2 regions of the Arthrobacter sp. 'calajunan' genome follow, and region 2 is predicted to be linked to the other one. Evidence: predicted binding sites of a transcription regulator. Region 2 holds the regulator's gene; the other holds the start of a gene.

Region 1 (14,814 bases), on a different contig from region 2:
ACGATTCGGCTCTGGAACTTTCGCTCAAGGGTGATGACGTCATCGCGGGCCAGGGCCCAAGCCAAGTCTTCTCCCTGATGGGAGCCTTTGAACTGGGCGCTAGCAGCAAGCGCGGCCCGTCCTCGCTGGACGCCATTCCAGGCGCACGGTCGATGGACCTGCAGCACGTCGGTGCCTCGACCACAGCTCCGCGCACCGGTGTCGCCGACGGTCTGCTGAATGTCGGTATTTCGACCTACGCCAACTGGGCTCACCTGGCCGGCGGAACCGAGCTTGATGTCGAGATCGACACCAACAACGATGGCGAGGCCGACTTTGTCAGCTTCACCACCGCGATCGACGAGATCGATCTCGATCTGGTGGCAACCTTCGATTTGAAGACCCTCCAGCAGGTCGACCTGCAGCCGGTCAACGGCGTACTGGGCGATGTGGACACCAACAGCTTCGACACCAACACGGCAATCCTCCCGGTGTCGCTGGCTGCTCTGGGCCTGACCGAGAAGTCGTCGGACATCTCCTACCGCGTGGCGAGCTACTCCTGGTACAACACCAACGAGGAGGGTTCGATGGTTCCGATTGACGAGACCGGATGGGTCAAGTTCAATGTGACCGCTCCGAAGGTCGACTTCGGCGCAACCGGAACCTTGTTCACCGACCTGGACGACACCCGCCTGCCAGTCTCGGTTGCCCGCAACGCCAAGGATGCCAAGGCGCTGCTGCTGCACCTGCACAATGAGTCGGGCGAACGTGCCCAGGTGCTCAAAATCCGCTAGGACCGCAGGCTCCCAGCCAGCGTCCCAGCAATAGACCGGCCCGGACGGCTTCTTCGCGAGTAAGAAGTCGTCCGGGCCGCCGCCTGTTAAAAACGATTCCCCCGAGGTGCAGTCTGGCTATTTTCCTTCCAGCTTCTCCTCCAGCACCATCACCGCCGCCTCGCGGACCTGAGCAGCGAATTGCTTGTCCGATTTGGCTTCACGAGCCAGTGCCGCGGCCATCGTGACGGCGTCCGAAGTATTCACGCACAGCGGCACGGTGCCGCCGGCCGCAACGAATTTCACCGCACGCTGCCCCACCGAAACGCTCGACACCTGTTTCGCCTCGCACAGGTCATCGGAGATGACCAGTCCGTCGTATCCCAGCTTGTCGCGCAGCAACCCGGTGATCACCTTGGACGAAAATGGCGCGTCGTTCTTCCCGTCGATCTGAGTGTAGCGGGCGTTGGAAACCATCACCCAGGACAGGTCCTGTGCGATCGCTTCCTTGAAGGGCTCAAGATCCTGGGACCCGGTGCCGACCGATGTGTCAGTGACGGAGCTTGAGGTGTCGGTATTCGCGGTGACTCGCCCCAGCCCCGGGAAGTGCTTGACCACCGGCTGGACACCTTCGGGCGCCAGCGCCTGGTTGATCGTCAGCACGTCCGCGGCGGCATCCGCGGCGTTGTTCGCATACTCGCGGCCGAAGTAGCCGATCGGGTCGTTGGCCGTGCCGATGCTGGAAGGAACCACATCGGCCACTGGCGCCAGGTTCACGTTGATGCCTGCCTCGGCCAGTTCGCCGCCAACGGCGGACATCCTTGATTTCAGCGTGGCCTGGGACCAGGCACCCTGTGTCAACGCAGTGGGCAGTTCGGTGAACCCGGGGCCCTGCAGGACCCGGACGAAGCCGCCTTCCTGGTCGGTGGCCACCCATACCGGCAGCTTGCCCGGGACATTCCGGTCCAGGGCGCCGGTGATTTTGCGGACCTGCGCCGCAGTTTGGGAGACCGAGAGCTGCGAGCGTCCGCGCAGGAAGACATTCGAGATACCCTGCTCCTCCAGCGCGGCGATCTGCGCTGCGCCGGCGCCGGTGGCTGGAACACCGGCCATCACCAGGCTGGCCGCCTGGTCATCCAGAGTCATCTCATCAACCAGCGCCTCGGCCTGCTCCCGCACGCCGGATCCGCCACCGGGCGTCGAGGACTCGGTGCCCTGGCTGGATGGCGCTGAGCTCTGCTCCGGGCCTTCGGTCGGAGTGGAGGACGGCTGCGGGCTTGCGGACGCTGAGCTGCCCACCCCCGGTGCAGACGTTGCGGACGCGCTGGGGGTGGGGTTTTGGTTGCCGGGCTGGGCGGCGCTGCAGCCGCCCAGCACCAGGACGGAAAGCATACCCAGCGAAACAAGCCGGCGCGTACGAGGTGTCATGGGAACATTCTTCCATTCGATCCTGCGAGGAAACTTGGTTTGGCGGGCCGGGAATCTCAGGCCTTCACCAGGGGCAGCTCGTCCCACTCGGTGGTGTAGCGCTGGGAGATGTGCTCGCGCTTCATCGACCATGCCGGAGCCTGCGCGATCCCCGCGCGTCCAAGGCCAATGGCCTTGGCCCCGAATCGCGCCGAGATGTCCTGCACCACGCCCGAGACGTTCACCGGTTCGTGCTCCGGATCATTCCCGCCCTGGCCGAAGAGGTCCAGCTGCGCTTCGCCCGGGGAGTCGCTTAGCCCGGAGAGGATGACTCCGCCGCGCACATAGTCCACGCCGGTGTGCATCAGCCCGTTCATGGCGGCCACGGCCAGACGCGTCAGCAGGATCGGGTCGCGGGTGGGCTTGGGTAACCGCACCTGGGTGCTGGGGAAGGAGGCCTCCCCCTGGGCGAAGCGGCTGGTCCCGGCCATCACCGTCAGCAGCGACGCATAGCGGCCTTCCTTGGCCAGGCGCGCGGCGGCCTTCTGCGCGTAGATGGACATGACTTCTTCCATGGCTTCGCGGGTGCGCACCGGGGAGGAGAAGGATCGGGTGAACATGACCTGCCCCTTGTCGCTGCGCTCCTCGACCGGGCCGATGCATCGTTGCCCGTTGAGCTCGAACACCGTGCGTTGCAGGACCACCGAGAATTTTCGCCGGATCAGCATCGGATCGGCTGCTTCGAGGTCCGCAATGGATTCGATGCCCATGCCGGCCAGCTTGGCGCCGGTCTTGCGCCCGACGCCCCAGACATCCGTGGCTGGCACCAGCGACTTGATCCGTGCGAGCACGTCCGGGTCCATGAGGTCCTGCACGCACACCCCGCCGAGGTTCGCATTGTGCTTGGCGACGTGGTTGGCGAACTTGGCCAGCGTCTTGGTCGAGGACACCCCGACACACACCGGGACCCCGATCAGGCGGTCGATGGACGAACGGATCTGCGCGGCCGTGGTACGCACCTGTTCCAGGCCGCCCTCCAGTCCGACGAATGATTCGTCGATGGAGTACACCTCATGCCAGGTGCCGAAGCGGCCGAGCAGTTCCATGACCCGCGCCGAGATGTCGCCGTAGAGTTCGTAGTTGCTTGAGCGCACGGCGAGGTTGTGGGTTTGCATGTAGCGCTGCACCTTGAAGAACGGCTCGCCGGTCCCGATGCCCAGGTCCTTGGCCTCCTGGGAGCGGGCCACCACGCAGCCGTCGTTATTGGAGAGCACCACAACCGGCCGGTTCATCAGCGAGCGGTCGAAAACACGCTCGCAGGAGACGTAGAAGTTGTTGACGTCGACGAGCGCGACGTGGTCACCGGACATGGTGCAGGCACCTCGTGACCACTCCGAAGACGCTCACGTCGTCCCCCTCGGCGAGCACCACCGGCAGCGTGGACTCGTCGCACAGCAGCCCGACCCGCTGTCCGTCGATCTGCCAGCGGCGCACCAGCAGCTGGCCGTTGAGCGTCAGGACCACCACGGAGTTGTGGCGTACCGGCATCGAGCGGTCCACGATGATCTCGTCGCCGTCGTAGATTCCGGCGGACTGCATGGATCCTCCGCCCACGCGCATGATGAAGGTGGATACCCGGTCCTTGACCAGCAGGCGGTTCAGGTCGAATCCGCCGTCGAAATAGTCGCGGGCGGGGGAAGGAAAGCCCATCGCGGAGACCGCTTGCACGGGCCCCTGGCTGGCGCCTTCCGGCACGTACGGCTGCGCATCTGCCACCGCTTTCTCACCTGCTTCGATCCATCCCACGGAGAATTTATTCGCATAAACTTTCGAACAATTGGAATTGTACCCTGTTTGATCGACACCGTGCCGACGACTATTTGTGAAGCCCAAAAATGGCCAGGGCACACGGCTGCACCTACGCTGGGAGAGCGCGGCATCCGCAGCCCGCACCGTTCCAGCCAAGGAGTACCGTGAAAATTCTGCTGATCAGCTGCGGCGACGTGGCCACCGAAGCCGGGCTGCGCTTCGCCGCCCTCGGCCACGAGGTGACCGGATGGCGCCGGAACAGCTCCAAGCTGCCCGCGCCGATGCACGGCCAGGACGTCGATTTGCAGGGCGACGAGCCCTGGCCGCGGATCGACCCGGAAACCCGGATCGCGGTGCTCACCCCGGTGCCTGCCAGCCGCGACGTGCCGGGCTACGAGCGGGCCTACCTGCAGGTGGCCGGCAAGCTGGTCGGCGCACTCAAGGAGCAGGCGCCGCAGCTTGAGCGCATCATCTATGTTTCCTCCTCGGCGGTCTCCGGCGGAGACCACGGAGACTGGGTGGACGAGTCAACCCCTTCGGAACCCAACCGCGAAACCTCGGTGGTGCTGGCCCGCACCGAGCAGGCACTGCTCGATTCGGGACTGCCGGTGACGGTGCTGCGCGCATCGGGCATCTACGGCCCGGGACGCAACCACCTGATCACCCAGGTGCGCAACGGCACCGCACGGCTGCCTTTCGGATCCCACTGGACCAACCGCATCCACCGCGACGACCTGGCCCGGGCCATCGTCCATGTGGCGGAACTGGGCGACCTCGCCGAGCAGCTGTATCTGGTGACCGACAACGAACCGGCGCAGCTGGAGGACATCTTCACCTTCCTGGCCGGCGAGCTGGACCTGCCGATTCCCCCTGCGGCCACCGAACCCGCCGCCCGGCGCGCCGCGGACCGCAGGATCGATAACTCCAAGCTGCTGTCCACCGGCTTCACGCTGGCATTCCCCGGGTACCGCGAAGGCTACCGCTCGGTGCTGGCCGGGGAATCATCGCGCCACCCCTGAGCAGCGGTTAAACGTAAACGAACCGGCTTGCACGACCCGAATGGGTGCGTGCAGGCCGGTTCGCCTTTTCACGTTCCGGGTGTGGACCGAAACGGGCTAGAAACCCTTGCGCAGCGGGTTGAAATGGCGGGAAATGGCCGGCGCGGCCTGGCCGGTGATCTGGGCGGCAAGGATCTTGCCGGTCAGCGGGCCGAGGGCGACGCCCCACATGCCGTGCCCGCCGCCGACCGAGACGCGCGAGGAGGAGGTCTGGCCAACCAGCGGCAGGCCGTCAGCGGTGCACGGGCGTCCGCCGACCCATTCTTCCTTGCGGTTCTCCCAGTTGATGCCTTTGTAGACCGGGGTGGCCGCTGCCACGATGGCCTCGATGCGCTTCGGTTCCAGCTTGTGGTTGACGTCGCGGAACTCCATGGTGCCGGCCACGCGGAAGCGGTCGCCGAGCGGGGTGCAGGCCACGCGCTGGGACGGGAAGTAGATCGGGTGGGTCGGCATGCTCTCCGGTTCCACGGTGAACGAGTAGCCACGGCCTGCCTGGACAACCACCTTGACGCCGAACTTGGCCGCCAGGTCGGTCATCCATGCGCCGGTTGCCAGCACCACGTGGTCGGCGGTGATGGCGCGGCCCTCGGAACCGATCACGGTGACCGATCCACCGTTGTCGCGCACATCGGTGACGTTGAAGGCGCCGATGATGTCGCCGCCGCGGGCGACCACAGACTCGGCGAGCGATTCCATGAACTTCGGCGGGTTCAGGTAGCGCTGGCCCTTGATGGCGATGCCGGCGGCAACGTTGTCCGACAGGGTCGGCTCGATGCTGCGCAGCTGGTCCCCGGAAAGCAGGTCGAAGTCGACATGGCCACCGGTCTTGTGGATCATCTCGAACTCATGCAGCAGCGCGTCGCGGTCCTTCATGGAAACGAAGCCGGTCAGGAACGGGTCTGCAGGCTTGGTCAGCTCGCGGGCGCCCGGTCCCGCGGAGGTGTCTTCGGCGATTTCGTCGAATGCGTCCAGGCCGGTGTGGCCCACCTCGGAGAAGATGCGCATGGCTTCTTCCCACTTCTTCGGGGTCGAGTGCCAGGCGAAGCCGAGCAGGAAGCGCAGCAGCTTCCCATCGGCCTTCAGCGGAATGTAGAGCGGCGAAGCTGGATCCAGCATCATCTTCAGGCCGTTGGAGAACACCGACGGTTCGGCGATCGGCAGGGTCAGCGCCGGGGTCAGCCAGCCGGCATTGCCCCACGACGAGCCGGAGGCCACGCCGCCGCGGTCCACGACGGTCACCTTGACGCCGGCTTCCTGCAGGTACCAAGCGGTCGACAGGCCAACGAAACCTGCGCCGACAACTACAACATGATCAGGAACAGCTGCACCCATGATCCACACTCCTAAGTTTTCAGAGCCCCTCCACACGGGGCCGTCGCAACTCACTTTTGCGTGAAACAGGGCGAAAATCAACGAGTCCTGAGGATTCGACGGTGAGCGAGGACACACCAACCTGTGATCTGCGTTTTATACGGAGATCAAACTCAAGCGCCGTATTTATTTCGGCCAATCACGCTTCGACGGATAAAAAGCCTCCGGAGCACCACTGATTCGCACAGTTGTGGGTCGAGGATTTCGCTGCCTGCGTAGACTGGAGTGGAATCATCTTTCCTGCCTAGCTAAGGAAAATCAGCAAACTTATGGCATCACGCAAACCAGCCAAGAAAAAGCAGTCGCAGGGCCATCCAGCCCGCCGTGAAGGCGCAAGCTCGGTTCCCTTTGAATCCGAGGTCCGACAGGATCTGCAGCCTTTCAAGTCCCAGCTCTTCCGCCATTTCCAGGAAGAGGGCCGTCCTGCCAGCGAAACCCGTGCGGCGCTGGAAGGGCTGACCACGCTGCTGACCGTGCACGCCCAGCTGCGCAAGTCCGTGGACGTGAAGACGCTTGACCCTGAAGTTCTCGGCGAACAGCTGGGCCATCTGTCGTCACTGGGCAAGGAAGTTGCCGAGGCCAGCGCGGCGATCCTCAAGCACTATTTGACCTTCCTGGGCACCACCGCCAACTTCGGCGGCAGCGTGGATGACTTCAAGCAGACCTTCGAGTTCCTCTCCCGCATGGCCGGCGATTCGCCGATCATCGCACCGTTCCTCGAAGACGACGAGGCAAACGCCGCGCTGGAATCCATGCCGTACGTCTATGCCGCCCGCGAGCTGGTCAACTGGGTCGGCGAAGGCAAACCCACTTCGCCTTCAGGCGTGCTGACCGGCCAGACCCTTCAGGATGCGGCGTCCGCACTGGGCCTGCTGATCACCGTCGACGAGAGCGCGGAACCCGCGGCGGCCGGATCGGTCCTCTGGGAGCCGGAAGACGGCACAACCGTATCCAGCCTGGCCGAAGTCCCGCGCCTTTCGGCCTACTGGGACGCGCTGATCGGCACCGCCATGCTGCGTTACCAGGCACCGAACGCCATGCCGACCGAGCCTTTGGCCCAGGCATTGCTCGGCTCGACCGGCCCCGGCTCACGCCTGGTCAAGGAACTCATCGCGGAAGTCCTCTTCTCGCACGTGCTGATCAATACGCTGGAAACCCCGGGCCAGTCGACCATCGCGGAAATGACGGCCGGCGTGCTGAGCAACGCGGCCTCCAGCACGCCTCCGCGCACGGAGTTCGCGCTGCAGGTTCCAACCACCGACGACCTGCCGGAAGAGCAACACCACCTGATCCCGAGCCTTGAGATTGTCATCCCGCAGGTCGAAAGCCTGCTGCGCAATTTCGAGCGCGAAGGGCTTGTGGTGATCGACGAGGAGATCACCGTGCCTGTCGCTCTGCGCTCCGCGCTGGAACGTGCGCTCGCCAAGGTTTCCGACCACGTACTTGGCGGCAACGCGGAATCCGAGGATGCTGAGGCCGATGTGGTCAAATAGGGCGCATCGCGGAAAACCTTAAAGGCTGAAGGAGTGCGACAGATGCGTCGCACTCCTTCAGCCTTTATTTCCTTGAACAACCCATCCGCTAGATGCTGCGGGTTGCCAGCTCGCTTGAGTGGCGCGGCAGGCGGTCGAACCACGGGTTCTCGCCTGGCTTGCCGACGTTCACGATCAGGAACGACTTGTGGTTGTTGTCCGCGTTGATGGCCTGGTCGACAGCAGCCTTGTCGAAACCGCCCATGGGGCCGGCAGCCAAGCCGACGGCGCGCACGGCCATGATGAAGTATCCGGCCTGGAGCCAGGCATTGTTGTTGCCCACCGCGGTGCGCACGTCGGGATTCTCGAACATGGACTTGCGCTCTGGAGCGTGGGGGAAGAAGCTCGGGAATTCTTCATGCCACTCGGTGTCGAAGGACAGCACCGCCAGCGCAGGAGCGGTCAGCGCCTTCTGCGCATTCGTTCCCGACATGGTTCCAGCGATGGTTTGCCGTGCTTCGTCCGATTTGACCCAGGTAATGCGAAGCGGCTGATTGTTCATCAGCGTAGGACCCATCTTCATCGCGTCGTAGATGGCATCGAGGGTTTCATCGGATACTGGCTCATCGCTGAATGAATTCGCGCTGCGGGCTTCGAAGAAAAGTTGATCGGCGGCAGCCGGATCGATCGAAAGTGCTTCGTAGATGCTGGATTCAGCTTGAATGGTCATGGGCTCGCTTTCGCAGTTTTCACGGATCCTTGGTGAATAGGATATAAAGTTCCCGTGCCGCTATTGCCGCTTTGTGAACACTGTCACTAGAATGCGCATAAGCCCTGCGTTATAAAAGGTACGTTACGTCACTTGCGGACAACGGCGTGCGATGGGGGCACAACGCCGATGAAAGATCGTCCGCTCAGTAACGCAACGTACCTTTTAATCACCCTTGGTCCTTCGTGGTGCCACTCGCAAAACACCACCAAGTACCTAACCGGTGATCGGTCTTCACCGATACATCTATAACTTATCGTGTCTGCAAGAATTGCGAAATCATACTTTAGTAGGAGGGTAGGCCTAGAACGGGATACTGGCCGTCAAAATCCAGCGCCCATTGCGCTCTGAAGTATTGAACCTTCCGCCGAAAGCCTTCATGCGGTCCTCCATGCCGATAAGGCCGCTGCCGCCGATTGGCAAGGAAGATTTTCCAGAGCTCGAATCCGTGGTCTGATTAGTAATCTTAAGCCGTGCCTCGTTGCCATGAACGGTCAGAGAGATGGAGCATTCACCGCCAGGCAATGCGTGCTTAATGACGTTGGTCGTCGCCTCCTGCATGACTCGATAGAGCGCGGTTTGCGCCGAGCGCGGGAGGTCGGAAATTTTTTCCTCGGTGTGCGAGGACACAACAAAATTCGCCTCACGTAGCCGTTGGGAGAAAAGCTCGACGCCCTGGACCGCATAAACCGTAGTTGCCGCCGGCTTGTCGGTAGCACTCACTGCTGGGTCCGCCATCGTTCCATCGGTACGCAGAACGTTGAGCATCAAGCGTAGATCGTGAAGCGTTTCGGTACTGAGCTTGGCGATGACGTCGATGGCGTCCAACGCCATCTGCCCGTCATTCGCGAATTTTGCCGCCTTGGATTGCATCGCAACCACAGTGATGTCATGAGCCACGATGTCATGAAGATCGCGTGCGATGTTCTTGCGTTCAATTTCAATCGCCTGACGCGACCTCTCATCTGCCTCTTGCATATCCTTGACAGCTCTATAGTTGCGTTCACGGAGCACGAAAATGCTTCGTGTCAGCACGAACGACAACGCAGCAAACGGCGCGATGAGGACTATCAGAATCGCATCATCTCCGGCACGAATGATGAATTGAATCATCCAGCCGATCAGGAATGTCAGGTACCAGACTCGAACGTGTTTAGATTCCGAAGTTGCCGCCAGAGCAGAAAAAATGACGGCAGAAAGCACCATCCACAGCAGCAACGTTCCGTTTCCGAAGAAAAAGAACGCAGTTGCAATGTAGATCCCGAGCGAAGCACTTATCCAACGTCGCCCGATGACCAGCGCAATACAAAGAACAACCCCCGCCAGAGCACCACGAACTGCAGTACCTGGGGATCCGGTGAATCCATCTTGGAGGATGGTAATTATTTCGGTTGCTGAAATTGCAATCAGCGCTGCAATTCCCGCCCAAATAATGACACCCCGACCAGCAAACTGCTTGGTCAGGGTGTCTTTAAGTCTTGCTTTCATAGGCCGAATACTTCACTGACGGAGTCGTGAAGTCAAGCGGGCTAGCTTAGCCGCAGGCGAGACCGTAGTTCTTGCAGAACCAGTTCGACAGGTCGGTACCCCAACCAGCAGGGGTAGCAACTGCGCCACCCTTCGAGATCAGCTGGCTGCCAGCGGTTGCGGCCGATGCCGGAGCTGCAACTGCAGTAACCGGCGCGAGTACCAATGCCGCTACCGCGAGCATCTTCAGTGCCTTCATAACACACCCCATGTTTGAGTATTCTTATATATAGTTTCGAGTGAGCAGTCCGGACCTGGCCTGCAGTATCTTTCTAAGGAAACTGATGGAGCAGATCAAAGTGCTCATCGTCGACGACGAGCCTTTAATTCGGAATGCGCTGGGCACAATCCTAGCAACGGATCAGAGAATTGTAACGCTTGAATCTGTAGATAACGGATTAAAAGCGGTTGAATTTTGCCGGGACAATAAAGTCGACGTTGTTCTGATGGATTTGCAGATGCCGGTCATGGACGGCGTCGAGGCCACACGCGAAATTAAGACGGCTCGGAACAGCCCTGCAATCCTGGCCATCACCGCCTTTTCCTCGGACGATTACCTCGTCCCCGTGCTGGCTGCCGGAGCCGGAGGCTACTTGGTCAAAGACACCGAACCGGCAGAGATCATCAGCGCGATCCATGCGGTCCACAACGGCACCGCAGCCATTTCCCCCTCGGTTTCTTCGGATCTCGTCTCCGCAATTCAATCGGCATACCGGGACACCAGTCAGGAAGTCCGGGATCTGATCGAGGATCTCGGCCTCACTGCGCGCGAGGTGGAAATTCTGAACCTTCTGGCGAACGGACTTAATAACACTGAAATCAGCCGAAAATTGAAGATTTCAGAAGCCACCGTAAAAACGCATATGGCCAAGATCTTCTCCAAGCTCGAAGTTCGCGACCGCGTCCAAGCGCTGGTCGCCGCTACGCGCATGGGCCTCATCGAGATTCCACGCGATCAGTAAGCAGCTTCGCCGATGGTGAAATAGGTCTCCTAACACGCCTTCCCGGCAGGTGCCGGGAATAGATTTGTGCCGAATACGTTGAACATGAGCATAGACCGCTCAAGTTTCTACTAGGAGGCTCACTTGCCAGCATTCTTCGGCTCACCCGACAACGGCTCGTTCGAGGAATTCCTCTCCCGGTTCCTTTCCTCGCGCGCTCAAGCTGCCCGGCCGATCGATATCACCCGCCTGCTTTCCGCACGCACCCATGAGGCAGTCACCACCGCAGCCTCGATTTCGCATGAGCACGGCCATGACGAAATCGATTCGCTCCACCTTCTCATTGCGCTGTTGCGCACCGAACCCATCCGTTCGCACCTCGAAGCCATGGGCACGGACATCGAGTCCCTGTCCAAGGATGCCATCGCCCACCTGCCGCAGAGCCAGGACCAGCAGGAGAAGCCGACCCGGCTTTCCTCCGCCGCACAGCGCAGCCTGTTCGACGCCTACCAGGTGGCGCGCAACTACGGTTCGACCTACATCGACCCCGACCACCTGTTCCTTGCTTTCGTCTTCAATCCGGAATCCCCCGTCAGCAACCTGCTGGCCCAGCACGGGATCACCGGCCAATCGCTGCAGCAGGCAGCCATGGAGCAGGTCCAGCGCGCCCAGTCCGGCCAGGCGCAGGACTCCGAGGAGTCCGACGTCTCGATGCTGGAGCGCTACGGCACCGACCTGACCGCATTGGCCGCGGACGGCCAGATCGACCCGGTCATCGGACGCGACGACGAGCTGGCCCAGGTCATCGAGATCTTGGCCCGCCGCACCAAGAACAACCCGGTGCTCATCGGCGAAGCCGGCGTGGGCAAGACCGCCATCGCCGAGGGGCTGGCCCGCGCCATCGTGGCGGATGAGGTCCCGGAGCAGATCCGCGGCGCCCAGCTGATCTCCATCGACCTGCCCGGCATGCTCGCAGGCACCCGCTACCGCGGCGACTTCGAGCAGCGCCTGACCGGCCTGCTGGAAGAGGTCGCCGACGCCGAGGGCCAGGCCATCGTCTTCATCGACGAGATGCACCTGCTGGTCGGCGCGGGCTCGGGCGAATCGGGCAACATGGACGCCGCCAACATCCTCAAGCCGCGCCTGGCGCGCGGCGAGCTGCACCTGATCGGCGCCACCACGCTGGACGAGTTCCGCAAGGTGGAGAAGGACTCCGCGCTGGCCCGCCGCTTCGGCAAGGTCACCGTGGAGGAGCCGTCCCAGGAGATCGCGCTGGCGATCCTCGAGGGCCTGCGCGAATCCTACGAGGACCACCACCAGGTGCAGTACACCCCTGAGGCGCTGAAGGCCGCGGTGAGCCTGTCGGCCCGCTACCTGACGGACCGCCGCCTGCCGGACAAGGCGATCGACCTGATCGACATCGCCGGCGCCCGCCGTTCCATCGCGGCCGGGGACACCGAGGACGTCCAGGGCCTGCGCGCCGAGCTGGTCGATGCAGAGCGCGACAAGGCCCGGGCGATCTCCGAGGAGCGCTTCGAGGACGCCGGAGCCTGGCGCGACCACATCACCGCGCTGAGCGAGCGCATTGCCGCGGCGGAGCAGGCCGGCGACGCCGGTATCACCCGCGTGGTCGACGAAGCCCAGATCTCCGAGGTCATCTCCCGCTCCACGGGCATCCCGGCCTCGCGGATCTCCGGAGACGACAAGGCGCGCCTGTCGACGCTGGAGGAGTCGCTGCACGCCTCGGTGATCGGCCAGTCCGAAGCCGTGGCCGCGGTGGCCCGCGCGGTGCGCCGCAACCGCACCGGACTGTCCCCCGCCCAGCGCCCCATCGGCTCCTTCCTGTTCCTCGGCCCGACCGGCGTGGGCAAGACCGAGCTGGCCAAGGCCCTGGCGACCAACCTGTTCGGCTCGGCCGACGCGATGATCCGCGTGGACATGAGCGAATACGGCGAGAAGCACACGGTGGCACGCCTGATCGGAGCGCCTCCGGGTTACATCGGCCATGACCAGCCCGGCCAGCTGACCGAAAAGGTGCGCCGCAACCCGTACTCGGTGATCCTGCTCGACGAGATCGAGAAGGCCCACCCGGACGTGTTCAACGTGCTGCTGCAGGTGCTTGACGACGGCCGGCTGACCGACTCGGCCGGGCGCACCGTGGATTTCTCCAACACGCTGATCCTGATGACCAGCAACCTGGGCGGCGAGTATCTGGCCAACAAGGCAGGCAACTTCGGCTTCACCTCGGCCAATGCGGCCAGCGAGGCCGGGGAGATCCGCGCCAAGGTGATGGGCAAGGTGCGCGAGTTCATGCGCCCCGAGTTCCTGAACCGGCTGGACGAGGTGCTGCTGTTCAGCAAGCTGAGCCAGTCGGAGATCGGGCAGATCGTCAAGCTGGTGCTGGCCGAAACCGGCGAGCGCCTGGCCGACCAGGAGCTCTCGCTGGATGTCAGCGACGCCGCCGTGGCCTGGCTCGCCAACGAAGGATACGACCCGGAGTTCGGCGCCCGCCCGCTGCGCCGCCTGGTGCAGCGCAAGGTCCAGGACGCGATTGCCGACCTGCTGATCAACGACGCGGTCGCCGCCGGTGACACCATCGCCGTGGACTACGCCGACGGGAAGCTGAAGGTCGCCAAGCAGGTCGCGCCTCCGGCTCCGCCGGCAGCCGAGGAAAAGGTCATGGACTTCTTCGGCAGCTAGCCAGCGCAGCCAGGCCAGCGAAGGGCGGCCTGCGGGAACCGGCAATGGTCCCGCAGGCCGCCCTTCGCCGTGTCGATCAATTGCTTGCGTTGCCCTACCCAAGATCCCCGCGCCCCGGTAGGTTGGTACCCATGGCGAATATCGGCATGATCACTCTCGATACCCTGGACGAGCAGTCGGCGGCTGCCTGGTGGCGGCTGGTGCTGCACGGCGAATACGCGGGCCAGTACCCCGGCTTCACCATGCTCTCGATTCCCGGGTTCCCGGCCCGGCTCGGCTTCCAGCGGGTCGACGAAGTGACTGAAGGCAAGAACCGGGTGCATCTGGACCTTGAAGCCAAGGCCGACCGTGCCAAGGAAGTCGGCGAGCTGCTGGCGGCCGGAGCCACCCTGGTCGAGGAGCACACGGATGACCCCGACTTCGGGTGGAGCGTGCTGCGCGACCCCTTCGGCATCGTCTTCTGCGTCTCGGATCCCCACGGGGACTAGTCTCATGGGCCTTTTCTCCAGGAAGACCGCGCAGCCGGCAACCCACCGCATCGATGTGCATTTCGCCCAGCCGATGACCGTCCGCCTGCGCCAGCAGCAGGAGCAGGCCCTGCTGGAAGTGGCGGCGGCCAAGCAGCAGTGCGCCGCGCGCGTGGTCGCTTCGGGAACCGCGATCTCGGAGCACGAGGAACCGCTCTCCAGCGATGTGCAGTTCGAGGTCTCCTGCCCGGACCTGAAGAAGCTGGTCGCGGCCCTGAGCGGTTGGCTGGTGGCCAACGGGCTGGCGCGCGGTTCATGGATCGAGGTCGACGGCGAGCGCACCGCGCTGGGCACCAGCGAATACGTGCTGCTGCGCACCCGTCTGGCCGAGGAATCAGATGCGGATCTGGAAGCAACCGTGCTGGCGCTGCACCGTGCGCTGGGCGACGGCACCATCGGATGGCATGAGGACGTCTATTTCCGCTTCGACGGGCCGGTGTTCGTCTTCAACGGCGACTCCGCGCAGGCGATGCTGGACGCG
Region 2 (14,814 bases):
TGATGGGTCTGCGCCAGCTGTACTTCCTGCTTGACGGCCTGCTGGATCGACTGATCTACCTGTCCTACGGCCTGGCTGCGATCCTGGCGTTCATCGGCGTCAAGCTGATCCTGCACGCGCTGCATGAGAACAACCTGCCGTTCATCAACGGCGGCGAGCACGTGTCGGTCATCGAGATCACCACCGGCCTGTCGCTGAGCGTGATCATCGGCGTCCTGGTAGTCACGGTCCTCGCCTCCCTGTTCAGCAAGGCCGGCAAGGCGCAGACCGCCGTGAACAACGTACGCCGCCATGCGAACAACTACACCGACCTCTCCTACACCGCGGACCAGGCCGAGCGCGAGCGGATCTACACCGAGCTGCTGGAAGAGGAAGCCTACGTGAAGTCCATGGACAAGAAGTACCGCGACAAGGTCAAGGACATCGACAAGATCCGCGACGAAATCACCGAGGCGCACCGCCAGCACGACGAGTACCTCAAGAGCTAGCAACGGCATCTACCGCCAATACGGACCGGGGCTGCCCTTCCACGTGGAAGGGCAGCCCCGGTCCCTTTAATCCGTGCGAGCCGAACGGCAGGCGCTAGCGGCGCATGGTCCCGATGTAGTAGTCCGAAGCGACCACCACCTTGCCCAGCGGCATCAGGGACACCGGGATCATCTTCAGGTTCGCGATGCCCAGCGGGATGCCGATGATCGACACGAACATCGGGATGGCGGTAAGCACGTGGCCGATGGCGATCCAGATGCCGGCAAAAACCAGCCAGATCACGTTACCCAGCGTGGAGAAGGCTCCCACAGCGCCGCGATCCACGACGGTGCGGCCGAAGGGCCACAGCGCGTAACCCGCGATGCGGAATGAAGCGATGCCGAACGGAATGGTCACGATCAGCAGGCAGCAGATGATGCCAGCCAGGACATACCCCAGTGCCAGCCACAGGCCGCCGAAGAGCAGCCAGATGATATTCAGGATTCCCCGCAATAGATCAGTCATGGATCCAGTCTTCCCCATCGACTCCCCCGGGCGCCATGGGTGACAGCCCGGATTTTCCCCTGAAACCGTGGCCAATCCCCTACTCTCCCGGGAAGAATCGATGCGGTGCGCTCGGCTAGGATTAATGATCATGAGCGATTCGAGCGAAGAACAGCGTCAGGCCGCGGCCCCGACCCCCAAAGACCCAGCACTTTTCCGGGCCGAACCGGTCTCCTTTGTCCGCCGCGGCAACCGCCTGCAGGGCCGCCGAGCCAGCGCCTGGGAGCGCAATGCCGAGCAGTACGTCATCGAGCCTCCCCGCAAGATCGCCGACACCTCGGTAGCCGATGATTTCACCCTCGACCCGGACCAGGCATTCGGCCGCGTGGCGCCGCTGATCGTGGAGATCGGCACCGGATTGGGCGAATGCATCGCCAACGCCGCCAAGGACGACCCCGAGCGCAACTACCTCGCCGTGGAGGTCTACCGCCCCGGGCTGGCCCAGCTGATGCTCAAGGTCGAGTCCTTCGGTATCGAGAATGTCCGCGCCGTCCAGGCCAATGCCCCCGAGGTGCTGGACGTGATGCTCGAAGAGAACAGCGCCGACGAAATCTGGATCTTCTTCTCCGACCCCTGGCACAAACCGCGCCACCACAAGCGCCGCCTGATCAAGGCATCGTTCCTGGACAAGGTTTCCCGGGTGCTCAAGCCCGGCGGAACCCTGCGCCTGGCCACCGACTGGTCCAACTACGCCGAGCAGATGCGTGACGCGCTCACCGCCCACCCGGATTTCGAGAACCAGTTCCCGGGCAACCTTGCCGGCGAGGAAAGCAACCTGACCAAGGTCCGCCGCGAGGGCATGGAAGGCTTCGAGAAGGAACCAGAGTTCACCGACGAGCTCGGCGGCTGGGCCCCGCGCTTCGAACGCCGCATCCTGACCAGCTTCGAGGGCAAGGCGCTGAAGGCAGGCCGATTGGTCTTCGACTTGGCGTACACTCGCGTCGGCTAGTGCACGACCTGACATAAAGTCCGGCAATGGCTCATGTCCACCCTAAACTGGTGGCCATGAGCCATTCGTCATTAATCCCGGCCTCCGAGTTCTCCACCGCGCCCGCCATGGAATTCGCCGGGGTGAGGCTGGAACAGCTCGCCGCCTCGCACGCGCCGGACTTGGCCGAGGTAGTGGCCGCCGGACGCCTCGACGAGGACTGGTTCGCGACAACTCCCCCTGCACAGCAGGTGGAAGCCAATATCGCCCAGCGGCTGGACTCCCAGGCAGCCGGAACCATGGCCCCCTTCGCCATCATCGACACCTCCGCCGGCAAAGCCGTCGGCGCCACCGCCTACCTGAACATCGATGCCGCAAACCGCCGGGTGGAGATCGGATCGACCTTCCTGGCCGTTGCGGCGCAGGGCACCGGCATCAATCCGGCAGCGAAATACCTGCTGCTGCGCAGGGCATTCGAAGTGCTCGGATGCTACTCGGTCGCGTTTTGCACGCATTGGCACAATGAGGCTTCCCGCGCCGCCATTGCGCGGCTGGGCGCCAAGCAAGACGGCGTGCTGCGCAACCACAAGTACGATCCGGCGACCGGAACCCTGCGAGACACCGTCGTCTTCTCGATCCTGCCCCACGAATGGCCGGCGGTGCGCACCCAGCTGGAAGCCCGGCTGCGCCGCCACGGCCGGCTCGGATAGAGACAGAAAATCCAGCCGCGCCGGGATCTGGCGGGCTGGATTTCTAATGTCTTTCAGGCGGCAGGCCTACCTGCCGATAGCGCGGCGCACCGGGAACAGCGATACCGTCGGTTCGGGCCGCGAGGGGCGCATGCCGCGGGCCAGCGACACCACGTCGCCTGCGACGGTGCCGGCGGCGAAGATGCGCGATTGGCCTTGGCGCACGTAGTCCAGTTCCGCGCGCAACTGGTTCACTTGGCCCTTAAGGCTAGCCACTTGGTTTTCCAACTCAAGGATCCGCTTGATGCCTTCCAGCGACACGCCATCCTTGCTCAGCGCCTGAACCTGGCGCAGCAGGGACACGTCGTGCTGGGAATAGCGGCGCTGCTTGCCCGACTGCCGGCTGGGCGAAACCAGGCCGATGCGGTCGTACTGGCGCAGCGTCTGGGGGTGCATGTCGGCAAGCTGTGCGGCGACGGAAATGACGAAGACAGGTCGCAGGTACTCCCCGTTCACGGTACTTCAACCACCTTTCTGCCTTGGTTGTATCTTGAGTCTATCGACGGGGCCGGAGGATGTTGGCTCCTCCGGCGCCGGCGACGGGTGATCGGCGGGTGCCGATCCTAGAGCTTGGCCTTCGAGGCCAGGTCCGCCCGCGGGTCCTCGCCCTCGGTGGCTGCGGCGAAGTCCTCAACCGCCTTCTTCGCGGCATCCGAGAGGTTCTGCGGAATGACCACGTCGAGCACGATCAGCAGGTCGCCGGTGGCCTTGGAAGTCTTCACGCCGCGGCCCTTCAGGCGCAGCGTGCGGCCCGAGTTGGAACCTGCCGGAACCTTCACCGCGACCTGTTCCCCGTCGAGGGTCGGGACGTGGATCTTCGCGCCCAGTGCGGCCTCGTCGAAGGTCACCGGGACGTGCACGCGGATGTTGTTGTCCTCGCGCTTGAAGAATGGGTGCTCAGCGACCTTGACCTTGACGATCAGGTCTCCGTTGCCGGCGGCGCCGGCTTGGCCGCGTCCGCGCACGCGCACCGACTGGCCGTCCTTGATGCCGGCCGGGATGCGCACGTCGATGACCTCGCCGCTCGGCTCGCGCAGCCCGATCTTCGTGCCGTTGATCGAGCCGGCGAAGGAGATCGAGGTGTTCGCGGTGCGGTCAGCGCCCTTGCGCGGCGGAGCGGCCTGGCCGCCGAAACCGCCGAAGCCGCCCGCTCCCCCGAACAGGTCGGAGAAGTCCGGCTGCCCGCCACGCTGGCGTGCCCCGCCTCCCCCGCCGAACAGGTTGGAGAAGATGTCCTCGAACCCTGCGCCGCCGCCCGGAGCTCCGCCCGGACCTCCTGCTGAGAAACGTGCTCCCGAGCCCATGGCACGGATGGCGTCGTACTGCTCGCGCTCTTCCTTGTCGGAGAGGACCGAGTTGGCTTCGGTAATGTCCTTGAACTTCTGTTCGGCGGTTGCATCACCGGCGTTGGTGTCAGGGTGGTACTTGCGCGCAAGCTTGCGGTACGCCTTCTTGATATCCGCGTCCGAGGCGTCCTTGGAGACGCCGAGGATCGCGTAAAAATCTTTGTCTATCCAGTCCTGACTTGCCATCAGGGCCTCATCCTTTCTATGACAATTCGAAACTGCCCACTGGCGAATACTCGACAGTGGGCAGTTTCAGTTGTGCTAGCTAGTTGCTATTCGCCGGTGGCGACCAGTACCTGGGCAGCGCGCAGGATGTTGCTTCCCTTGCGGTAGCCGGTACGCAGCACCTGTCCCACATGATCGGCCGGGACCTCCGGCACCGCCTGGCGCAGCAGCGCTTCGTGGACGTTCGGGTCGAATTCGACCCCCGCCTCGTTGATGCGCTCCAAGCCATGCTGGGCCAGGATCGAGTCCAGCTTGTTGGCGATCGATGCGAAGGGGCCATCGGCCAAGTCGCCGTGGGCGCGTGCCGCGTCGATGTCGTCAAGCACGGGCAACAAGGTGGAAAGCATGCCCTGCACGGCGTTTTCACGCGCCACTGCACGGTCGCGCTCCACGCGCTTGCGGTAGTTGACGTACTCGGCCTGGAGGCGCAGCAGGTCGTTGCGCAGCTCGGTGACGACCTCGCTGACCTCGTCCTGCTCCGCGTCCACGGAGTCGCCGGCCTCGTTCAGGATCGCCTCGGCCTGGCCCAAAGCGTCAGCAGTTGGCTGCTGGTCAGCGGCCTCTGGCTGGTTCTCCGGCTCCTGGCCGGAGTTTTCGTTCTGGTTGTTTGCCTCGGACATATTCCTAAACTCCCTACTTCTTGTCGGCTTCGTCTTCGTCGATGACCTCGGCGTCGACGATGTCTTCATCAGCGTTCGGCGCATCCTGCTCGCCGGCAGCCGCGCCTTCGGCCTGGGTGTTGGCGTAGATTGCCTCGCCCAGCTTGGACTGCGAAGCCTGCAGCTTCTCGAACGCGGCCTTGACCTCGTCGTCGTTGTCCTGCTTCTCCAAGGCGGCCTTCAAGGCGTCGACGTCGGCCTGGACCTCGGACTTGACCTCTTCAGGCAGCTTGTCCTCGTTGTCCTTGATCAGCTTGTCCACCGAGTAGGCGGCCTGCTCGGCAGCGTTGCGGGTCTCGGCTGCCTCGCGGCGTGCCTTGTCCTCTTCCGCATGCGCTTCGGCTTCCTGCACCATGCGCTCGATGTCTTCCTTCGACAGCGAGGAGCCGCCGGTGATGGTCATCGACTGCTCGGTGCCGGTGCCCTTGTCCTTGGCGGACACGTGCACGATGCCGTTGGCATCGATGTCGAAGGTGACCTCGACCTGCGGGATGCCGCGAGGAGCCGGAGCGATGCCGGTCAGCTCGAAGGTGCCCAGTGCCTTATTGTCGCGGGTGAACTCGCGCTCGCCCTGGAAGACCTGGATCGATACCGAAGGCTGGTTGTCCTCGGCGGTGGTGAAGGTCTCCGAACGCTTGGTCGGGATCGCGGTGTTGCGCTCGATCAGCTTGGTCATCACGCCGCCCTTGGTCTCAATGCCCAGGGACAGTGGGGTGACGTCGATCAGCAGCACGTCCTTGCGCTCGCCCTTCAGCACGCCGGCCTGCAGGGCTGCGCCTACGGCGACAACCTCATCCGGGTTCACGCCCTTGTTGGCTTCCTTGCCGGCCAGGTCCTTGACCAGTTCGGCAACGGCTGGCATACGGGTCGAACCGCCAACGAGGATCACGTGGGCGATGTCGGAGATCTTCACGCCGGCTTCGGCGATGACGTCCTTGAATGGCTTCTTGGTGCGCTCCAGCAGATCTGCGGTCAGTTCCTGGAACTTCGCACGCGAGAGGTGCTCGTCCAGGTGTACCGGGCCCTCAGGGGTGACCGACAGGTACTGCAGCGAGATGTTGGTGCTGGTAGCCGAGGACAGTTCCTTCTTGGCCTGCTCTGCGGCTTCCTTCAGGCGCTGCAGTGCGATCTTGTCCTTGGACAGGTCTGCGCCCTTGGCCTTGGCCTGGGCCAGCAGCCAGTCGACAACACGCTGATCCCAGTCGTCGCCGCCCAGACGGTTGTCACCGGCGGTCGCGCGGACCTGGATGGTCGAGAAGCCGTCGTCATCCTTGCCAACTTCCAGCAGGGAGACGTCGAAGGTACCGCCACCGAGGTCGAAGACCAGGATGAGCTCGTCCTCGTTGCCCTTCTCCAGGCCGTAGGCCAGAGCAGCAGCAGTTGGCTCGTTGACGATGCGCAGCACGTTCAGGCCCGCGATCTCGCCGGCCTCCTTGGTGGCCTGGCGCTCGGCGTCGTTGAAGTATGCAGGAACGGTGATCACCGCGTCGGTGACCTTCTCGCCCAGGTACGACTCAGCGTCGTTCTTCAGCTTCATCAGGGTACGCGCCGAGATTTCCTGGGCGGTGTACTTCTTGTCATCGATGGCAACGGACCAGTCGGTGCCCATGTGGCGCTTGACCGATGCGATGGTGCGATCGATGTTGTTGACTGCCTGACGCTTGGCGATATCGCCGACCAGGACTTCGCCGCCCTTCGAGAAAGCAACGATGGACGGGGTCGTGCGGTTGCCTTCCGCGTTAGCGATGACGGTTGGCTCACCACCTTCGAGCACGGATACGACAGAGTTGGTGGTTCCAAGGTCAATACCTACGGCACGCGACATAATGGCTCTCCTTTGCCTTGTCTGAAAAAAATCCCAACGCTGGGGGCTTGGGCCCCCATTGAGCGCTTCGGACTCAAGTTTACTCAGCCGGTTTCGACTGTCAAATTAACTTGAGTGAACTCGACTCAACTTTGCGCTCTGTCTTATTCAACGGGTGGGGTGGCAGAATAATTCCCATCAACCGAAAACTTTTTCAGACCACTCCTGACAGTCCGGTCACGAAGCGAAAACTACAGATCAAAGGCGGAAGAATGGCACGAACCAAAAAGAAATTCTCCGAGCTGTCCCCCATTGCACGGGCAGCTGCCATCGTTGCGGGCGTGATCGAGGTTGCCTTATTCGCCGCCGCGCAGATCGACATCTACCGACGCAGGCCCGAGCAGATTCACGGAAGCAAGGGATTGTGGGTGGGGTTGTGCTTCATCAACATTCTCGGTCCGCTGAGCTATTTCAGGTTCGGCCGCAAGAAGCCGCAGGACTAATCTCCGCCTCCAAGATGGCACAAGCCGGAAGGAGCCCACGCACTACTGGTGCGCGGGCTCCTTCCGGCTTTGCTTTGCAGCGTGCCGAGGGGAACGAATTATTTGGTCAGCAGCGGCATGCCGAGCCCTGCCAGGACTCCGAAGATCACTCCCCACAAGATGATGGAAATGACCTGCCAGAAAATCACTTTCTGCTTCGATGCGCCGAAGGACACCAGCGCCGCCGAGGTGATCTGCGAGGGAAGCATGGTCTGGCCAACCAGGCTGACCCCTGCAATGCCGAACTTGTCGAAAGCCCTGCGGATCTTTTCGTATTTCGGCTTCTTGCTCTCCTTGCCTTGGCGCACCTTGGAGCGTACGGCATGGGCGCTGTTGACGAACAAGAGCATGGAAATGCCGTTGCCGAGCACCGCAACAAGAATCCCGACCGCCGGCGGCAGACCCATCAGCACTCCGATGACGGACCCGAAGTAGGACTCGACGAAGGGAATAGCCGAAACCAGCGCGACCGCCAGCCACTGCAGCGGCTCGGGGCAAGCAGCGACAAAATTCTGCAGTGATTCAATCATGGTCAGGTGCTCCTGGCTAGGCGAAATAGATATTTCCTCTACTTCAAGACTAGGTTGGAGGACTTCACCGACCGGTCATCCGCCGGGGCTAAACTTTCGGTCTAGTCAGTGCGCTCGACGCTCACCGGGCGCAGGGTGGCAAAAGAAATCCTCCGCTCGGCGTACGAGCGGAGGATTCCTAGGTTGGCAGCCGTTGTTCCGGCTGGCCCGAAATGCCTAGCGGCTGCGGGTGGCAGGGCTGGTGGCGCGGCGCGGACCACGCGAGCGGCCCCCGGTCGAGGCGCCTTGGGCGGCGCGGCCACCCTGGCGCGAGCCGCGGCCTGCACCCGATGGGCGTTCCGAGTTCGCACCACGGCCTGCACCGGCCGGACGCTCGGATCCTGCGCCGCGGCCAGCGCGTGCTGGACGCTCGCCCGAGGCCTTCGGACTGCGTTCATTGCGGCGGCCCGACTCGCTGAGCTGCTGGTTCTGGCCCTCGCCGGCCGAACGGCCGCCGCGTGAACCGCGTTGGCCGCGCCCGCCGCGCGAACCGCCGGATTCGCCGGCAGGCTTGCGCTTGGCAGGGTTGCTCTGCTGCTTCACCGGGGCGGTGTACGGCACCAGTTCGGCCACTTCGCCCACGACGTCCTTGACGACCTGCGAGTCCAAGGAGACCTTTTCGAATGGGACCTTCTTCAGGCCTGCCTGCTTCATCAGGGTCGCGACGTCGCCCTGCTGGTCCGGGGTGCAGATGGTCACCACGGTTCCGCTGGAGCCGGCGCGGGCCGTGCGGCCTGACCGGTGGGTGTAGGCCTTGTGCTCTGCCGGCGGATCGATGTGGACCACCAGTTCCACGCCGTCGACGTGCACGCCGCGGGCTGCTACGTCGGTGGCGACCAGGACCTTTGCCTCGCCCGAGGCGAAGGCGGCCAGGTTGCGGTCGCGGGCGTTCTGCGACAGGTTGCCGTGCAGGTCAACGGTTGGCACGCCGGCCTTGGACAGCACTACAGCCATCTTCTTGGCGTGGTGCTTGGTGCGCATGAACATGATGCGGCGCGAGGTGCCCTGCGCCAGCACACGGACCAGGTCCTTCTTGTCGTCGTTGCTGACCACGAAGACGTGGTGCTCCATGGTGTTCACTGCGGCCTCGGGCGCATCCACCGAATGGATGGTCGGGCTGCTCAGGTAGCGCTTGACGACCTTGTCCACGCCGTTGTCCAGGGTGGCGGAGAACAGCATGTGCTGGATGCCGGTCGGCATGCGGTCCATGATGCGGCGCACGACCGGGAGGAAACCCATGTCTGCCATGTGGTCGGCTTCATCCAGCACCGAGATCTCAAGCTGCGACAGGTCAACGATCTTCTGCTTGATCAGGTCGTCCAGGCGGCCGGGGCAGGCGATGACGATGTCGACGCCCTCGTTCATGGCCTTTTCCTGTCGACTCTGCGCGACGCCGCCGTAGATCACGGTGGTGCGCAGGCCGGAGGCGGCGGCCAGCGGATCAACGGTCTTGGCGATCTGGGTCGCCAGTTCGCGGGTCGGCGCCATGATCAGTGCGCGCGGGAAACGGGCCTTGCGGCGCTGCGGGCGCTCGCTCAGGCGGGCCACCAGCGGCAGCGAGAAGGCCAGGGTCTTGCCCGAGCCGGTCTGGCCGCGCCCCAGCACGTCTCCGCCGGCAAGGGTGGAGGGAAGGGTTGCTTCCTGGATCGGGAACGGGGTGTCGATGCCGCGCTCGGTCAGCACGTCAACCAGGTTTGCGGGCACGCCAAGGGCGCTAAAAGTAGAAGTCAATGCTCAAACTTTCTCTCTGAATTCGCGCGTCGTTTTCGACGCTCGGGTTCGCCGATCCAGGAGGAAGTCCGATGCGGGGCGGCAAGAAAAGTGCCCGACGCCCGCGCGAAAACACCGGGAATCCGGGAGTTTCCGCTCGAAGGAAATCAAGTCTGTCGACGACTACGCACCGAGGCGGGCCGGGTGTTCCAGGCGTTGAACCATCGATGCGTACAGATTTCAATTCTACAGGCAGGCTCCGGGACTTAGCAGTCCCGGAGCCTGCCAACGGGGCGAATCACAGGAGATTTCCGCCACGTCTGAAGCCTGGCGCTCAGGCCCGGTGCACACCCGCCGACATCTTTTCCTGCGCCAATTTCGAGGGCCACCACACCGCAGGGCCGATGTCCTCGACCAGCGCCGGCACCAGCAGGCTTCGCACGATAAAGGTATCGAGCAGCACGCCGAAGGCCACGATGAAGCCCAGCTGCCCCAGGAACATGATCGGCACGACCCCCAGCGCTGCGAAGGTCGCCGCCAGCACGATGCCGGCAGAGGTGATCACGCCGCCGGTGACGGTCAGGCCGCGGCGCATCCCGTCCCGCGTGCCGTGCAGCAGCGTCTCCTCGCGCACCCGGGTCATCAGGAAGATGTTGTAGTCCACGCCAAGGGCCACCAGGAACACGAATCCGAACAGCGGCACCGAGGGGTCGGCGCCCACGTAGTCCAGGACGTGGTTGAACACCAGCGCGCTGACGCCCATCGCCGTGCCGTAAGAGAGCACCGTGGTCAGAATCAGCAGGACCGGAGCCAGGATCGAGCGCAGCAGAAGCATCAGGATGACCAGGATCGCGACCAGGGTGATCGGAATGATCTTGAACAGGTCGGCCTCGGCGGTGGAGTTCTTGTCCATCTGGGTCGCGGTGGTTCCGCCGACCAGGGTCGTCGCATCGATCTCGTGCACCGTCTCGCGCAGCTGCGTGACAGTGTTCGCGGCCGCATCCGAGTCCGCCGCATCGCTCAGGGTGACGGAAATCAGGTTCCGTCCTTCGACGGTGTACGCCGGGGCGCCGCGCTGGGCCATGGCCGGACCGCCGTCTTCGGCCTGCAGGTAGGCGGAGTCGACACCGGGCACGTCAAGGACCGCGTCCAGGGTGGTGTTCGCCTCGGCCTCGTTGACGATCACGGTGGCCGGCGAGCCGCTGCCGCCCGGGAAGTGCTCGCCGAGCGCCACCTGCCCGTCGCGGGCCTCGGAGCCGCCGATCACCAGTTCGCTTTGCGGCACGCCGCTGGCCTTGAGCTGCAGCGAGAACGCCGCGCCGACGGCCAGCACCAGTGCCGTCACCATCCAGATCGGGCGGGGGTGGGAAGCGACGAAGGCGGCGATGCGGGCCCACAGTCCAGGCTTGGCCGCCGCCTGCGTTTCCGCGTCCTGCGTTTTGGGCATGAACGGCCAGTAGGCGGCCCGGCCCAGCAGTCCGAGCACGGCCGGCAGGAAGGAGAGGGCGGCAATGATCGAGAAGACGATGCCCGCCGCGCCGATCGGGCCCAGCGCCTTGTTGGAGTTCAGGTCGGAGAAGAGCAGGCACAGCAGGCCCACGGTCACGGTGCCGCCGGAGGCGATGATCGGCTCCAGCGAGCGCTTCCAGGCCTTGGCCACTGCCTGCCAGCGGTTCAGCCCCGTGGACAGGGCTTCCTTGTGGCGGGCAACGAACAGCAGCGAGTAGTCGGTGGCCGCACCGATCACCAGGATCGAGAGAATGCCCTGGGCCTGGCCGTCCAGCCGGATGATCCCCTCCTTGGCCATGAAGTAGACCACCAGGATGGCGGCGCACAGCGCCACCATGGAGGTCATCAGCACGGTCAGCGGAAGCAGCAGCGAACGGTAGACCAGCAGCAGGATCACCAGCACCGCGACCAGCGCGACACCTAGCAGCACCCCGTCGATGCCGCCGAATGCCTCGATCAGGTCCGCGGAGAACCCGGCGGGACCGGTGACATAGCTGCTCATGCCCTCCGACTGGATGTCTGCCAGCAGGGTGCGCAGTGCGGTCACGCCCTCATCGGCCTTGACGGTCGAGGAGATCGGCATGATGAATTCGGCAGCCTTGCCATCCTCGGCCAAAAACGGCCCCGTCACCTGCCCGTCGAGGAACTCGAAATCGGAAAGCTTCTCGGCGAGCGCGGCGGCCTGCTTCTGGTCGACGCCGCTTTCGGAGGTCACCAGCACCACCGCGGGAATTGCGTCGCTCGTGCGGAACTTGTTCTGCCATTCAAGGGCCTGCGTCGCTTCCGCGCTGGCCGGGAGGAAAGCTGTCTGGTCGTTGGTCTGCACGTCCGAGAGTTTGCCGAAGGTTGGTCCGCCGACCCCCGCGATGCCGATCCAGAGCACGATCAGCAGGGAATACACCACCGCCCGGATGGCGATGCCCTTTCCGCTGACTGAGCGCGCGGCGGGGTCGGCGGGCTCATCGACTTTCGCTATGTGCGACATGGGGCTGTCCTCACGTTGATTCGAATAGTTGCGACCGCTGTGGCCTACCGCTACAGCGTACCAACATTTAGTTTGATGATGGAAATGTTTACTTAGTTTATAATTGTGTCATGGACGCGAGCACACACCACCGGCTGCTGCAGCTGCTGCAGGATTTCGGACAGGCCTCGGACCGCTACGTGGAATCCACCGGCGGGCACTACGGCACGCACCGGACCGACATGAACGGCCTGACAGTGATCATGAAATACCAGCGCGCCGGAACCTCGCCCTCGCCCCGGGACTTGAGCAGGGAACTGCAGCTCAGCTCCCCCGCCACCACGGCCATGCTCGACCGGCTGGACCGGCTGGGCTACATCATCCGCCAGCGAAGCGAGCAGGACCGCCGCAGCGTGCACATCGCCCTGACCGAGAAGGCAATGGCCGAGGCGCGGGAGATGTTCCGACCGCTCGGAGCGAAAATGATGGAGCTGATCTCCTCCTACGACGAGCAGCAGGTCGCACTGCTCAGCGACTTCATGGCCCGGGCCGTCGCCGGCGTGGATGAAGCCCGGCTGGAAGTCCTCGCGCCGCCGAACTAAGCCTCCTGCCGAACGCCCCGTCATGACCAGTCTTCGAGTCAAGAGAACTCCTGCAGTGCCACTACCCTAGACAGGTGGCACTTTCTCTCTGGCTTTCACTTCTCGGCGCAACCATCGTCATCAGCTTCACCCCGGGCGCCGGGGCCATCAACACGATGAACAACTCGATGCGCCAAGGCTGGGGCGCTTCCATCTGGGGAGTGATCGGCCAGCAGATCGCCCTGCTGATCCACGTGGTCATCGTCGCCGCCGGAGTGGGCCTGCTGGTCTCCAGCTCCCCGCTGCTCTTCGCGGGCATCCGCTATGCCGGCGCCGCCTATCTGGTCTACCTGGGCATCCGGATGATGCTGTCCAAACCGGATGTCGCCTCGGACGGAACCAGCACCGGCGGCACGCTCACCCGTGGCGCCATGCTGCGCCGCGGCATCCTGGTCAATCTGCTGAACCCGAAGGCGATTGTCTTCTTCCTGGCATTCACCCCGCAGTTCATCCGCACCGACCAGCCGCTGTTGCCGCAATACCTGATCTATATCGGCACCATCGTCGCAGTCGACGTACTGGTGATGTTCTTCTTCTTCGCAGGCACCGCGCGCAGCTTCCAGCGCTTCACCACCACCGTACGCGGGGCCAAGCTGCTCAATATCGTCTTCGGCGTCCTGTTCATTCTCGTCGCCGCAATGATGCTCCTAATCCACTAATCACCCCGTGATTTTGGAGTTGCTCTAAATCGTTGCCGTATTGTTGCTGATTATCTTGCGCGTAGCTCTCGATCGAAATGTGATGTGGCCATAGACTGATGCCATGTTCCGGATAATGATCGTGTGCACGGGAAATATATGCCGCTCACCTATGGCCGAGTACATGCTGAAAAACGCCTTGCGTGAGGCAGACGTCACCGAAGTCGAGGTCTGCTCCCGGGCCATCAGCTACGGCGAAGTCGGCAACGGGATCGACCCGCGCGCCGCAAGTGCCCTGCGCGCCCACGGACTGGACGCCTCGGACCACGTCGCAACGCAGGTTCATGCCGACGAACTGGGTTCCATGGACCTGGTGCTGGCCATGGACACCGATCATTTCGAAGACCTCGTTCCTGCACTCACGGAGATCGATCCCAGCGAGCGCCCCATGCTGCGCATGTTCAGGTCCTTCGACCCCGTCGCCGCCAGCGAGCCGCACGACCGCCAGGGTGTCTACGATCCCTGGTACGGTGACGCAGGAGATTTCCGCGAAACCTGGAAGCTCGTCTCCGCAGCCCTGCCTGCGCTCGTTGACTACGTCCGGAGTAATATAGCCTCTCGTGGAAACCGCTAGACCCTACCTCATTGCTCTCGATGGACGCTCCGGCTCGGGAAAGAGCAGCCTCGCAGCGTTGCTAGCGAACCAGTTGTCGAAAACCGCCTCGGTGGCTGTCCTGCGTCTGGAAGATCTCTACCACGGCTGGGACGGGCTGCAGGCCGCCCAGGACCTCTATTCCGCTCTGCTCGAACAGCTCGCCCACGGCCGCACCGCCAGCTGGCCGCTGTGGGACTGGGACGCCGATGCGCCAGGCGACACCGCCAGCCTCGACCCGGCGCAGGTCGTCATCGTGGAGGGCGTGGGCGCCGCGCACCGCCAGGTCCGCGGCCTGCTCGATCTGAGCATCTGGCTCCAAGCTCCAGCCGGGGTCCGCAAGCAGCGCGCCCTGCAGCGCGACGGCCAGACCTACGCCCCGCACTGGGAGCGCTGGGCCGCCCAGGAAGACGCGTACCTGTCCAGAGACGACGTGCCCCGCGCCGCGGACGTGGTCCTCGACGCCGACAGCCAGCGCTCGCCGCTCGAGCAGCTGCTGGGGCTCAGCGCTTTCCTGCCAGCTGGCCTGCGCGGCCTGCTGCCGGCGACCACGCCTGCCTCTGCCGCGCCGCCGCTGGCCGGACACCATGCAGCCCCCGCGGATGCCGCCACCTTGTTCGAAGCGCTGGCCGAAGGCCTGGAGCATGCAGCCCTGCTGGAGTCCACCAGCCACCACCTCACCGACCCGCTGGATCGGAACAAGTACTCGCTGATCGCCCTGGCCGTCGGCGATGCCTATCCCCTGTTGCAGGCAAGCGCTTCCGGCGCCACCGTGCAGCGCGGCGGGGCCAGCCTGCGCCTGCAGCCAGGATTCTTCGAATCCTTGCAGGGCTTGTGGCCCGCGGC

Evidence for each region. Region 2 encodes HspR, which represses chaperone genes until heat shock. Its sites were predicted from a motif close to AAGTTGAGTCNNNNNGACTCAACTT; they were not measured.
Region 1: RF641_RS12750 (ATP-dependent Clp protease ATP-binding subunit) is a predicted target of HspR. The motif match lies at 11,209-11,233, and genes of this name have one in related genera.

The regions. Positions count from the first base shown of each region.
Region 1 covers NZ_JBKZDY010000007.1:185,102-199,915, reverse strand. Annotated here, with positions in the region: gene RF641_RS12805 (S8 family serine peptidase) at 1-773, shown strand, start outside; gene RF641_RS12800 (glycoside hydrolase family 3 N-terminal domain-containing protein) at 891-2,180, opposite strand; gene RF641_RS12795 (Y-family DNA polymerase) at 2,237-3,529, opposite strand; gene RF641_RS12790 (LexA family protein) at 3,519-3,965, opposite strand; gene RF641_RS12785 (NAD-dependent epimerase/dehydratase family protein) at 4,133-4,987, shown strand; gene RF641_RS12780 (NAD(P)/FAD-dependent oxidoreductase) at 5,084-6,358, opposite strand; gene RF641_RS12775 (hypothetical protein) at 6,667-7,890, shown strand; gene RF641_RS12770 (malonic semialdehyde reductase) at 7,979-8,599, opposite strand; gene RF641_RS12765 (sensor histidine kinase) at 8,942-10,126, opposite strand; gene RF641_RS12760 (hypothetical protein) at 10,173-10,364, opposite strand; gene RF641_RS12755 (response regulator transcription factor) at 10,450-11,127, shown strand; gene RF641_RS12750 (ATP-dependent Clp protease ATP-binding subunit) at 11,251-13,806, shown strand; gene RF641_RS12745 (VOC family protein) at 13,953-14,294, shown strand; gene RF641_RS12740 (hypothetical protein) at 14,299-14,814, shown strand, end outside.
Region 2 covers NZ_JBKZDY010000008.1:94,132-108,945, reverse strand. Annotated here, with positions in the region: gene RF641_RS13360 (TerC family protein) at 1-488, shown strand, start outside; gene RF641_RS13355 (YccF domain-containing protein) at 583-993, opposite strand; gene trmB (tRNA (guanosine(46)-N7)-methyltransferase TrmB) at 1,124-1,981, shown strand; gene RF641_RS13345 (GNAT family N-acetyltransferase) at 2,038-2,670, shown strand; gene RF641_RS13340 (heat shock protein transcriptional repressor HspR) at 2,737-3,165, opposite strand; gene RF641_RS13335 (DnaJ C-terminal domain-containing protein) at 3,273-4,241, opposite strand; gene RF641_RS13330 (nucleotide exchange factor GrpE) at 4,328-4,900, opposite strand; gene dnaK (molecular chaperone DnaK) at 4,914-6,764, opposite strand; gene RF641_RS13320 (PLDc N-terminal domain-containing protein) at 7,016-7,246, shown strand; gene RF641_RS13315 (small multi-drug export protein) at 7,345-7,815, opposite strand; gene RF641_RS13310 (DEAD/DEAH box helicase) at 8,032-9,558, opposite strand; gene RF641_RS13305 (MMPL family transporter) at 9,899-12,058, opposite strand; gene RF641_RS13300 (MarR family winged helix-turn-helix transcriptional regulator) at 12,169-12,639, shown strand; gene RF641_RS13295 (LysE family transporter) at 12,714-13,337, shown strand; gene RF641_RS13290 (low molecular weight protein-tyrosine-phosphatase) at 13,441-13,950, shown strand; gene RF641_RS13285 (chorismate-binding protein) at 13,937-14,814, shown strand, end outside.